Regions from separate parts of the Corynebacterium riegelii genome, predicted to be linked through region 3. Evidence: predicted binding sites of a transcription regulator. Region 3 holds the regulator's gene; each other region holds the start of a gene.
What was found. Region 3 encodes LexA, which represses DNA repair genes until DNA is damaged. Its sites were predicted from a motif close to CGAACANNTGTTCG; they were not measured.
Positions count from the first base shown of each region.

Region 1: the regulator LexA is predicted to act here: its motif matches at 1,806-1,819, upstream of AK829_RS08865 (HNH endonuclease signature motif containing protein).
Region 2: the regulator LexA is predicted to act here: its motif matches at 2,704-2,717, upstream of AK829_RS09350 (HNH endonuclease signature motif containing protein).

Region 1 is NZ_CP012342.1:1,820,844-1,825,134, reverse strand. It holds gene AK829_RS08880 (glycosyltransferase) at 1-312, opposite strand, end outside; gene rfbA (glucose-1-phosphate thymidylyltransferase RfbA) at 324-1,199, opposite strand; gene AK829_RS08870 (hypothetical protein) at 1,213-1,647, opposite strand; gene AK829_RS08865 (HNH endonuclease signature motif containing protein) at 2,017-3,495, shown strand; gene AK829_RS08860 (sugar nucleotide-binding protein) at 3,628-4,291, opposite strand, start outside.
Region 2 is NZ_CP012342.1:1,931,370-1,935,660, forward strand. It holds gene AK829_RS09345 (5-methylcytosine restriction system specificity protein McrC) at 1-865, shown strand, start outside; gene AK829_RS09350 (HNH endonuclease signature motif containing protein) at 1,034-2,506, opposite strand; tRNA gene AK829_RS09355 (tRNA-Arg) at 2,887-2,962, opposite strand; tRNA gene AK829_RS09360 (tRNA-Ser) at 2,964-3,055, opposite strand; tRNA gene AK829_RS09365 (tRNA-Ser) at 3,170-3,257, opposite strand; gene AK829_RS09370 (NAD(P)H-quinone oxidoreductase) at 3,347-4,291, shown strand, end outside.
Region 3 is NZ_CP012342.1:528,838-533,128, forward strand. It holds gene AK829_RS02525 (uracil-xanthine permease family protein) at 1-1,077, shown strand, start outside; gene AK829_RS02530 (HPr family phosphocarrier protein) at 1,100-1,369, opposite strand; gene lexA (transcriptional repressor LexA) at 1,425-2,081, opposite strand; gene AK829_RS02540 (hypothetical protein) at 2,376-2,693, shown strand; gene nrdR (transcriptional regulator NrdR) at 2,742-3,200, shown strand; gene hrpA (ATP-dependent RNA helicase HrpA) at 3,225-4,291, opposite strand, start outside.

The sequences.
Region 1 (4,291 bases), 1.3 Mb from region 3:
AAACTCCAGCTGGCGCTCAAAGCGCTGCGGATACGCCGCATCATCCGAATCAAGGCGGGCAACAAACTCCGAGTCAACAGTCTCCAACCCCGCGTTGAGCGCCTTGCCCAACCCCACGTTGTGCTTCAACGGCACCAGGCGCGCCGGGAACCCCGCTAACACCTCCATCACCGCTTCAGAAACCGAGCCGTCCAGCACCACAACAACCTCATCCGCCGGACGTGTCTGCGCTGCCAGCGACTGTAAGCACACAGCCAACTCGTCCGCATCCGTGCCGCGGTACACGCTCATCAAAACAGCTAGTGAAGCCATGTCACAAAACCCTAGTCCCGTATCGTGTCTCGTACCGTGTCCAGCAGGTAGCGCCCGTAGCCGGACTTCATCACCGGCTCCGCCAAACGCTCCAGCTGCGCCGCGTCAATAAAACCCTCCCGGTACGCAGCCACCTCCGGGGAACCAATCACCGTGCCCGTACGCTTCTGGATGACCTCCACATACGCGCTGGCTTCACTCATGGAGTCAATCGTGCCGGTGTCCAACCACACATCCCCACGGTGCAGGCGGTGTACCTTCAGCTGGCCGCGCTTGAGATATGCGTCATTCACCGCAGTGATTTCCAGCTCCCCGCGCTCGCTCGGGGTAATTGACTTTGCAATCTCCACCACCGAGTTGTCGTAGAAATACAACCCCACCACCGCAAAGTTGGACTTCGGCGTTTCTGGCTTCTCCTCAATGGACAACACCGTGCCATCCGGGTCAAACTCCACCACACCATAGCGCTGCGGGTCCGACACCTCATACGCAAAGATCACGCCGCCATCCACATCGCGCGTCTCGCCCAGGATGCGGGTCAGCTCCGAGCCGTCGAAGATGTTGTCACCCAAGACTAGGGCCACCGAGTCGTCCCCAATAAAGTCCTTGCCGATGATGAACGCCTGCGCCAAGCCGTCCGGTGAGGGCTGCTCTGCGTAGGAGAGCATGAGACCGAGCTGGGAGCCGTCGCCAAGCAGCCGCTCAAATGCGGCCCTATCCTCCGGGGTGGTGATCACCAGGATCTCGCGGATGCCCGCGCTGATTAGGGTGGTCAGCGGGTAGTACACCATCGGCTTGTCATAAATGGGCATCAGCTGCTTCGAAATGCCCTGAGTAATCGGGTATAGCCGGGTGCCGGAACCGCCCGCGAGGATGATGCCCTTCATAGCAGCCTAGGGGTTAAAACGGCAGGTCAGGCAGTTGCTTGCGGACGTCCGCGAGCATCTTATCCACCTGCTCCTTATCCATCTGCAACGCCATATTCAGCAGTGCGGTGATAATGCCGATGACAAACAGGATGATGCCCGTCGTGCTCACCTCAGAGAAGTCACCCGAGGAAAACGCACGCAGAATTGTCAGCGTGTCGGACTTCTTCTCCGTGGTCGTCGGGGTGGGGGTCTTTGTGGACTTGGTTACCGTCACCGTTGGCTGGGTTGTCACGGTGGTGGTCACCGTCGAGCCCGGGGTGGGGGTTGCTGTTGGCGTTTCGGTGCCTGTTGCGGTTGCGGTTGCTGTTGCGGTTGGGGTCTCGGTTTCAGCGTCAGCGTTACTGACCAAAACAGTGGCGCACATGGCGGCTGTAGCCAGGCCAATTGCGGTGCGGGTGCGAATCATGCATGACAGTGTATGTCATCGATCGCCGCATGGTTGACTGATCGGTTGCGACATGACGGGCAAGCAGGTGCCTCGGTGTTCAACCTCTTGGGGTGACAGGTTTTGGGGCGGGGGTGTCTCCAGTTGGGCTCGGTGAGGTCTCGTTTAGCGGTGCGGTTCGAACGTTCGTTTGGCATTTTCTTATCGACGGACAGGGCGTGTGGGGGTGGCAGTCTATACTGAATGCAACCGCCAGCATGTGTGGTGAATGTGCATGCGGAAATAGTGCAATAAATGCTGGTTTACCCCTTGCGTATAGAACGGTTTGGCGGGTATAATTAGGGGTACGAAACAACGGGAACATAGGGAACACAACACTGGGGGTAGACCGTGGGCGAACCATACTTCCGCACACAGCGACCAGAAGATGCACGCAGCATCCGCAGTCAGATCATTCGCGACACCTACTGGGATGAATTCGCTCGCTTCACCACACCTGGGGCAAGCATTGATATTGATGACTTCGACGTAGAAGTAGTGGCCATCAAGCAAGCAACAGGCTGGGGTAAAGGTGAAATAGAACAAGCGATCTTCTCCCATGCACGCCTACAACACTTACCGAAGCTACGTGCCCTCCAGGCCAAGACGCGTGTGATGGATCTGCAGCATTTACGCGCCATCGATACGGTGCTTGCCGAACTTGGGCCAGAGATTACCGAGGAAGCGTATGCCGAATTCGATGAGATGTTGACTGCTACGTTTACCCCAACACGAGCCGGGCAGAACACCCCGCAAACCACGACGATTACTCGTCGTATCCGGGAGATGATTAAACGTATTGACCCAACCTGTGCCTACCAACCAAAAAGGCGCCAACAGCGAATGGCACAAGCACACGCTGCTGATGATGCGGTGACCTTTGAGGTGTCTGCACAGTCCGGCACAGTCAAAACACTGGTTACGTTGGCTACCAACCCGTTGACGGCACAGGTCGTGCGCGAGCATGTATTAGCGACTGCACGGGAGCACAAAACATCGATGGCTGATGCAATGGTGAAACTACTGTCCGGGGAAATCACCCCAACGAAAACGACCCTGCACGTGTTTGTCCCGAAGGACCGCGCACTTGGTGGGCCAGCGTACGTACTAGGGGTTGGGGAACTGACTCCGGAAGCAACCGCAGTACTGGATGACCTGCTGGCGTCAGCGAAGGTCACCGAAGTGGATATGGGGGCAGAACTTCAAGCCCATACGGATAGCTACACCCCAACGGAAGCAATGCGACGAGTCGTCTGCGCACGCCACACGCACTGTGTGTTCCCGGGATGCAACGTCCCGTCACTGAGGTGCCAGTTGGATCACCGGATTCCGTTTGGCCAGGGTGGCAAAACCACACCGGGAAACCTGTACCCGTTGTGTCAAAAGCACCACAACCTGAAAACCGATAAGCGTGGTTTCTACGTCCCGGACCCGGATACGGGTGAAATCTTGTGGCTGTTTGCCAACGGCACGTATGAAACCTGCACCCCAGACAGCTTGATTGCACACAACACGAACGCCGCGGCCCCACGGTGGAAGAGCAACCTTGAGCAAGTGTGCCAGCGTCGCAGCCGAGTGGCGCAGTTCTACGCCAAAGGCCACAAAATACTGGACGATTTTGATAACCACCACAACCTTGAACAAGCCGACGCGCAGATCGCAGCGCTGGAGGAAGAATACGGCCTTCACTTCCCGATCAAGGCGGTGTTGCCGGAGCCGTTGCCAAAAGAACCCGATTTTTCCGAACCACCATTCCCCGACCCAGAAGATGCCTACGGCTGGTCGGAAAACTACGACCCAGCAGAACTGGTCGATACCCGACCCCAATAAGGGAATGCAGGTAGCCAGGTTCAGAACCGAAAAACAGCCCGTTTTTCCGAAGGGGCACGGGGCTGTCGTGGCTTCAGGCAATGCGGGCGCTCGCAAGCAACGAGCTCCGAAACGTGTCAGCCAAAAACGCAACTACAGATGCGCAGCAAGGTGGATAGCAAGTGCCGCACGCCAATTCATCGGCTGGAACCCGGTCGCCTTGATCTTGCTCAAATCCAGCGTGGAGTGCACTGGCCGCGGCGCTTCCGGGCCGGCAATCTCGGCATACTGCTGGGTGGTCACAGGTGTTACATCCGCAGGATCCTTACCCACGCCCACGAAAACCGCCATAGCCATCTCATCCCGACCCACCGCATCACCATCAGACGACAGGTTGTACACGCCAAACTCCGCCTTCGTCCGTAGCAGGTGATCGATGCCCTTGGCCAGATCTTCCGTCCAGGTGGGGCGGCCCACCTGGTCCATGATCACGTTCACGCTCTTGTCTGCAAGGGCAAGCTTGGCCATGGTGTCCATGAAGTTCGCGCCGTCGCCAAACACCCAGGAGGTGCGGATCACGTAGTGGCGCCTCGCGGTCTGCGCCGCCGTATCGCCCGCCGCCTTGGAAGCCCCGTACGCCGACAGCGGGCTGGCGTGCTCGGCTTCGGTGTGGACTTCGACGGTGCCGTCGAAAATGTAATCGCTGGACACGTGTACCAACGTCAAGTCGTGCTCATTGGCCACCCGGGCCAGCGCCGCCGGCGCATCCGCGTTCACGGCCCAGGCGGTCGCGCGGTCAGATTCTGCGCCGTTGACG
Region 2 (4,291 bases), 1.2 Mb from region 3:
CAAGCAGTATGTCCTCCACGAAGAAGAGCTCACCACTGTTCGAGGAAAAATCGATGTCAATCGGTCGGTGATGCGTAACGCGACTTCACGGGGACGATTGGTCTGCCTGTTTGATGAGTTCAGCGAGGACACGCAACACAATCGTGCAGTGAAGTCAGCATTGAACACCCTTATCCAACACGGTTCAGTTACTCAGGAACGCAAACGTTTCCTTAAACGCCTAATCAGCCACTTTGCCGGTGTATCGGATGTCCCGTTGCGCATAGTCGACTGGAATTCATTGCCCTACCAGCGCACTAACTCCTCGTACCGAGCATTGATCCAGTACTGCCAGTTCTTGGCGGAGGGTCTATTGCCTTCAGACGAACCGGGCGAATCGCTGTTGACATGGGCAACAGATGACTCGTTGAACGATCTTTTCGAACGCTTCGTCCGTGAGTACTTCGCTGTTCACTATCCTCAGCTCAACAGTCGCGCCTCAAACGTCGTGTGGTCTGTCGATGATGGCCTTGAGTTGCCATCACAGCTACCAGCGATGCGCACCGACGTCACGCTCACTGACCGACAACGAACACTGATCATTGACACGAAGCTCTACAGCAGCCCCCTCCAACTCGGACGCTGGGGAAAAGCTTCACTCCATTCTGGGAACCTGTATCAGCTATTCACCTATGTGAAGAATGCCGACACGATGCAGGATGGTTCAGTAAGTGGCCTGCTCCTCTACGCGAAAACAACTGCGCAGGAGCATCCCGATTTAGACACCCGGATCCAGGGAAACAGAATTCGAGCGACCACGCTCGATCTCACCCTGCCATGGCCTGAAGTCCGCCAAACTCTCGATGCCATAGTAGATCTCTGGTGACTAGTTAGTTGTTGGAATCCGGTGTCACGCCCTGGCAGTCACGCCCTGGCCCCGCGCGATACGACTTGCAGCGACTACTCCCTATTTTTTCAAGAAATTCTTCGACCTCGGTCACAATTACGCACCGGAAAAATGGCCTGTTTTTTGAATCGGTCCACCTGGATCCTCTTACTCGGGTCGGGTGTCAACTAGTTCTTCTGGGTCGTAGTCTTCCACCCATCCGTAGGCATCTTCTGGATCCGGGAAGGGTGGTTCACAAAAATCGGGTTCTTTTGGCAACGGCTCCGGCAACACCGCCTTGATCGGGAAAATCAGGCCGTATTCTTCCTCCAAGGCTGCGATCTGGGCGTCGGCCTGTTCGAGGTTGTGGTGGTTATCAAAATCATCCAGTATTTTGTGGCCTTTGGCGTAAAACTGCGCCACTCGGCTGCGACGAGCACATACTTGCTCAAGGTTTGACTTCCACCGTGGTGCCGCGGCGTGCGTGTTGTGTGCGATCAGACTGTCTGGGGCGCAGGTTTCATACGTGCCGTTGGCAAAAAGCCACAAGATTTCACCCGTATCCGGATCCGGGACGTAGAAACCACGCTTATCGGTTTTCAAGTTGTGGTGCTTTTGACACAACGGGTACAGGTTTCCTGGTGTGGTTTTGCCACCCTGGCCAAACGGGATCCGGTGATCCAACTGACACCTCAGTGACGGGACGTTGCATCCTGGGAACACACAGTGCGTGTGGCGTGCGCAGACGACTCGGCGCATTGCTTCTGTTGGTGTGTAGCTATCCGTGTGGGCTTGAAGTTCTGCCTCCATATCCACTTCGGTGACCTTCGCTGTGGCTAGCAGGTCATCCAGTGCCGCGGTGGCTTCCGGAGTCAGTGCCCCAACCCCTGGCACGAAGGCCGGCCCGCCAATCTCACGACCCTTCGGCACAAACACGTGCAGCGTCGTTTTTGTTGGGGTGATCTCCCCGGAAAGTAGTTTCACCATCGCATCTGCCATGGAGGTTTTGTGTTCACGTGCAGTCGCTAACACGTGCTCGCATACGACCTGTGCCGTCAACGGGTTGGTCGCCAACGTGACCAGTGTTTTGACTGTGCCGGACTGTGCAGACACCTCAAAGGTCACCGCATCATCAGCCGCATGTGCCTGCGCCACTCGCTGTTGGCGTCGCTTCGGCTGATAAGCACAGGTTGGGTCGATCCGTTTAATCATCTCCCGGATACGACGAGTAATCGTCGTGGTTTGTGGAGTGTGTTGCCCAGGCCGTGTTGGGGTAAACGTAGTAGTCAACATCTCGTCGAACTCGGCATACGCTTCCTCGGTAATCTCTGGGCCAAGCTCGGCAAGCACGGTATCGATGGCGCGTAAATGCTGCAGATCCATCACACGCGTCTTGGCCTGCAATGCTCGCAGCTTCGGTAAGTGTTGCAGGCGTGCATGGGAGAAGATCGCTTGCTCAACCGAGCCTTTAGTCCAGCCGGTTGCTTCCCTCATGGCCACTACTTCCAGGTCGACGTCATCAACACTTGCCCCAGGTATGGCGAAGTGACCGAAGGCATTCCAGTAAATATCACGAATACCTTGACTAAACATGCTCAGTGGATCTTCTGGTCGCTGTGTGCGGAAGTATGGTTCGCCCACGGTCTACCCCCAGTGTTGTGTTCCCTGTTTTCCCGTTGTTTTGTACCCCTAATTATACCCGCCTACCTGTTCTATGCGCAAGTGGTAAACCTGCATTTATTGCACTATTTCCGCATGCACATTCACCACACATGCTGGCGGTTGCATTCAGTATAGACTGCCACCCCTACACGCCCTGTCCGTCGATAAGAAAATGCCAAACAACCGTTCGAACCACACCGCCAAGCGGTACCTGACTGAGGCCAACTGGAGTCAACCTCAAAACAGTCCAGCGTTCTTTACATCAACCTTGCGGCCGTCAGGCGCGGGTGAAATGTGGTTTCCCAACACGAACAAACACCCAGGAAACAGAAAAACCCTGGTTTCCCAGGGTTTTTGTTTGGTGCGCCCGGAGGGATTCGAACCCCCAACCTTCTGATCCGTAGTCAGATGCTCTATCCGTTGAGCTACGGGCGCGTGGCGGAGACGACAGGATTTGAACCTGCGGCCCTCCGCAAAGAGGGCAACTCCTTAGCAGGGAGCCCCATTCGGCCGCTCTGGCACGTCTCCAGACCTCGAACCAGTGTAATGCACCACCAACCCCCGACCAAATAACGCGCAATTTTAACCGCCGGAACCCGCAACACCCCATGTCACGGGCTTATCCAACCCACCCAAAAAATTTGGCGGAGACGGGGGGATTTGAACCCCCGGAGGTGTGACCCTCGCCGGTTTTCAAGACCGGTGCATTCGGCCGCTCTGCCACGTCTCCAACAGTCCGTAACTGTACACGCCGCCCCCGCGATCGCAGTATTCTGGGCTGGCATGAACGCACCCATGAACGCACCAGCAAATACAACCATGCAAGCTATCCAGCTCACGGACGCGGAAAGCCCGCGCTCCCTTGAACTTTGCAACACCCCCACCCCGCAGCTCCAAGAGGGCGAGGTGCTGGTCAAGGTCACGGCCGCCGGCGTGAACCGCGCTGACCTGGTCCAGGCGGCCGGCAAGTACCCGGCGCCGAAGGGTGAATCCGAGATCATCGGCCTTGAGTGCGCGGGTGTCATCGTGGACCCAGGCACCACCGGCCGCAAAGAGGGCGAAGAGGTCGGCTGCCTGCTGGCTGGCGGCGGTTACGCCGAATACGTCGCGGTGCCGGAAGGCCAGCTCACGCCAAAGCCAGAAAATCTCACGTTGGAGGAACTGGCGGGGGTTGTAGAGGTCGCTTGTACGGTGTGGTCGAATTTGGGGATGCTCGTGGGCGTCGATAAGCCGCATGCGGACGGCACACCAAAGAGGGTGCTGATCCACGGCGGTTCGGGAGGCATCGGCTCTTTTGCCATCCAGCTGTGCAAGGCGCTGGGGTGTGAGGTGGCCACCACCGCCGGCAGTGCGGAGAAGGTGGAATACTGCCGTGAGCTGGGCGCGGACCACGTGATCAACTACCGCGAGCAGAACTTTGACGAGGAGCTCAAGGGCTGGGCCGACGCCATCCTCGACGTGGTCGGCGGGCCTTACCTGGAGCCGAACGTGAAGGCGCTGGCGATGGATGGGCAGCTGGTGGTCATTGCGCTGCAGGGCGGGGCGAAGGGCGAGATCAGCCTGGGTCGGATGATGCCGCGCCGCCAATCGCTGCACGCCACCACGCTGCGCGCCCGCCCGCGTCCGATGAAGGCGGAGATTGTGGCCTCCACCGTGGAAACCGTGTGGCCGCTGATTGAAGCTGGCAGCATCAAGCCGAATATCACCGCCACCTTCCCGCTTGCAGACGCCGCAAAGGCCCACGACCTGCTCGATTCCGGCGAC
Region 3 (4,291 bases):
TCGTTTGCGTTCATTGCGCCGCTAACGGCGTCCCAGCAATACGGTATGGCCGCACAGCTCGGTGGCGTGCTGGTCACAGGGCTTGCGCTGATAATTGTTGGCTTTATCGTCCAAGCAGCGGGCAAACGCGTTATTGATGCGGTCATGCCACCCGTTGTCACCGGCGCCATTGTGGCGCTCATCGGGCTGAACCTAGCTCCCACTGCCGTTGCAAACGTGGAAGCGCAACCTGGTGTCGCCGGGGTCACCTTGCTCACCATTGTGCTTGTCACCGTGGCTACTCGCGGCATGACGGCGCGTCTGTCCATCCTCATCGGCGTGGTTGTCGGTTGGGTCTTTGCCGCGCTTACCGGGGGATTGGCGGATGACGCGCTGGATACGATCTCTGCGGCGCCGTGGGTTGGCCTGCCGCAGTTCCATACGCCAGAGTTCCACCTTTCGGCCATTCTGGTCACGCTGCCGGTGCTGGTTGTGCTGATTGCGGAAAACGTTGGCCACGTTAAGGCAGTTTCCGAAATGACTGGCAGGGATCTCGATCCGATGCAAGGCAGGGCGCTGATTGGCGACGGTATCGCCACCACCCTCGCCGGCGGCCTCGGCGGCTCCGGTACCACGACCTACGCGGAAAATATTGGCGTGATGGCGGCGACGAAGGTGTACTCCACAGCCGCCTACTGGGTGGCGGCCTGCTTCGCCATTGTTCTTGCGTTCATTCCGAAGTTCGGCGCCATCATCTTCACCATCCCGGTCGGCGTGCTCGGTGGTGCGTGCCTGGTGCTCTACGGACTGATTGGCATGCTGGGTATCCGCATCTGGCAGGACAACCGGGTGGACTTCACTGATCCGGTAAATCTCACTGCCGCCGCAGTTGCGTTGATTGTGGGCATTGGCAACCTCACGCTGCAGGCGGGTCCGGTGGCGCTGGAGGGTATTGCGCTCGGCTCCGTCGGTGTCATCATCGTGTACCCGGTTATGCGCTGGTGCTACAACACGGTGGGCGAGGGGCGCTACCGCTTAGGCTTCCCAACGAAAAAGCGGGAGCCGGCCAACGTGGCCGACCCCCACACATTCGGGTAGGAGCGAAGCATCAGCGAAAGATCTAGGCTTCGTCCAAGTTCTGGGCAATAAGGGCGGCAATGGCGTCAACTGCCGCGGCATTGTTTGACGTAACCGTGACTTCATCACCAAATTCCGCGCCCATAGCCATGATCATCAGCGAGGACGCGGCGTCAGTCACGTCCTCATCGTCGCCCCCGATCAGGGTGAGAATAATATCGTCATCATATTCGCTGGCAGCGTCAGCGATGACAGTGGCGGGGCGGGCGTGAAGGCCCACTGTGGAGCCCACCTTCACGGTCTTTGAAGCCATGGGGTCAAGTCCTTTCGTTGTCTCTAGCTACTCAATACTAGAGTCAACCGGCAACCTAGAGTGCACGGAACACGGAAACGACCAAGCCCATGATCTCCGCATCATCGCCCTTAATGGGGGAGAATGCGTCATTTCGCGGCAGAAGCCAAACACCCGAAGAATCCTTGTGGAACACCTTCGCGGTTGCCTCACCGTCGATGAGCGCGGCAACGATCTGACCTTCTTCAGCTACCGGCTGGGAGCGAACCACAAGCCAGTCGCCGTCCAAGATCGCCGCATCCACCATGGAATCACCAACGACCTTGAGCATAAACAGCTCACCATCGCCCAGCAGCTCCTCCGGAAGGGGGTAATAGGTTTCTACATTCTCCTCAGCCAGGATGGGGGCGCCTGCGGCGATCTGGCCGACAACCGGAATAAAGCGCGCGTTGGACGCGTCTTCAGGGGCATCCTGGGCAGCCGGGGCTGCGGCCTTCTTACGGGCAGCTGGAGCGCCCGGCAGGTGGCGTAGGTCCACTGCACGCGGCTTGTTGGGATCGCGCCTCAAGAATCCCTTCTTCTCTAGCTCTTTGAGCTGGTACGCCACAGAAGAAGTGGACTGCAGGCCTGCTGCATCGCCGATCTCGCGGATGCTTGGCGGGTAACCGCGCAGTACAACCGCGTCCTGAATGACTTGGAGGATTCGGCGCTGGCGGTCGCTCAGCTTGCTCATGTCCAGGCTGTTTGGGTCTGTCTTCTTTCGTGCCACGTTCTGTGCTCCTTTGGTGCTTGTCTGTCCGTATAGCTCAATTGTCAAGGTCCTAGCAAAGGTCCTAGCCAAGGTCCTAGTTGTGAAACTACCACGTTAGGCAAGTCTGTTCGATATTTTGCGAAAAATCTGGACACGCGTTCGAACACCTGCTATAAATCGAACATGTACTCGTTCGAACGTATGGGCGCAGCCAGCTAAGGCGTGTGTCTTGCGTTCCTACGATGAAGCCAAACATAATCACAAGGAGACAAAACTATGACCACGATCATTCGCAATACCCACCCACGTACCTCTGTAGCTTCCGAGGTCTGGGATCTTTCCCCTGTGGAAGGCCGCCGGGTTTCTACCAGCTCCATCCGCCAACTGCGTGCAGAAAACGCTCCTGCACGGGTGGTTCAAGAGACTGCTGTAGATGGATTCGAACCTGGGCACGAACGTAGAGAAAGCCTCTTTGTTGGGGTGGTGATGGCTGCGGCGCTACTGATTGGCTCACTGTTCGGTGGGGCGTTCGGTGGTGGTGAAGAACCGACTACCGCAGAGATCGCGCAGCTTTCACCTGTTGTGGCGCGTTAGTCTCAATCTGCCTTAGGGCTTTGTCAGGCAGGGCTAGACTTAGATCTTGTGTTTTGCCCTTTTTGCCACAACGCGCATTCTCGTGTCACCGACTCCCGCACAGTAGAGGCCGGTGCAGCCATTCGCAGGCGCCGTGAGTGCACAGAATGCGGGGGACGTTTCACCACCGTTGAAAAGGCCGTGCTGATGGTGGTCAAGCGAAACGGGGTGAGCGAGCCATTTGACCGCGACAAACTCATTGTCGGTGTGCGCCGCGCCTGCCAGGGCCGCGACGTGTCAGATGATGCGCTCAAGCGCCTCGCGCAGCAGGTGGAGGAGACCGTGCGCGCGCAAGGCAGCTCACAGGTGCCCGCCAACCAGATCGGCTTGGCAGTGCTTGAGCCCTTGCGCGCTTTAGACGAGGTGGCCTACCTCCGCTTCGCCTCGGTCTACAAGTCCTTCGAAAGCGCCGACGACTTTGAGTCAGAGATCCGTCTCATGCGCCGCAGAGACCGCGAAGACTTCTAGCACAGTACCTCTAGCGCCCTACCTCTAACGCAACGCGTCAGTCATCTTCTCAATTCGGCGCTGGCTCACCGGCTGCGGTGTGCCCAAACGCTGTGCGAAGATGCTGACTCGAAGCTCCTCAATCCGCCAGAGAATGTCCTTGTAGGCTTTCGACTTTTTCCGGTTCGCCGGAAGCGTTGCCATCTTCTGGGCAAGGTAACGCTTTGCGTCATCAATCACCATCTGGCGATCCGCGTCCCGGTCCGGATCCAAACTCATATCTTCAAGCCGAATCCACATCGCCTCGATGTATCGCGGCAAGTGCTGCAAGTGGCCAGCGCCATGCAGGGTAATCGCGTGCTTTGGCAGGTAGAAGTCCAGCTGACTGCGCATATCATTAATCGCCGGGCCCTCCCATTTGGCAAGCTCTGCGCGCATATTGGCAAAGTCCGCAAGACCGGGTGCAATGCCGACAACGATGCGGCGAACCTCGCCGGCTACCTTCGGCTTAATCTCTGCAAGCAGCGCGTCAAACTCTTCAGGGGTGCGCACGGCACCACCGTGGGCAAGCAGTAGGTCACGGATGACGGCCACGCGGGCATCTTCCACCAAACCTTCAGCACCACCATGGGGGTAGTGGTCCACCGCAACCTTGTGGCGAAGCGGTAGCCCCTTCGTCATCTGTTGTGGTGACACCTGGATCTGGCGAAGCAGCAAAGTCAGCGTTGCCGTGGTCATCGACGCATCCGCCGCTGCCTTCGTGGGGTGCACCGTCACCTTCACGCCACCCTTAGTTGCCTCCAGCGCTGGGTAGGCTTCCACCTCATTGCCGTCAATAACCGTAGTTACAGTTTCCGGCACGGCACCCAAGGTTTCCGCAGTCCAGGCCTTTACCGTTTCGGACTCGCTGCCACGTGCGCGTTTGGATACCGAGGAACGGATACCGCCCGCCTGCCTGCGACGCAGCGCATCCAGATCCTTATCACTGTCAATGATGTCGCCGCGGCGATCCACTGCCGCATACGTCATCCGCAAGTGTCCAGGCAGCGCGTCCGGCCGGAAGTCTGAGGCATTAATGCCGCTGGCGCCGAGGGAGCGCAGGGCGTTCGTCA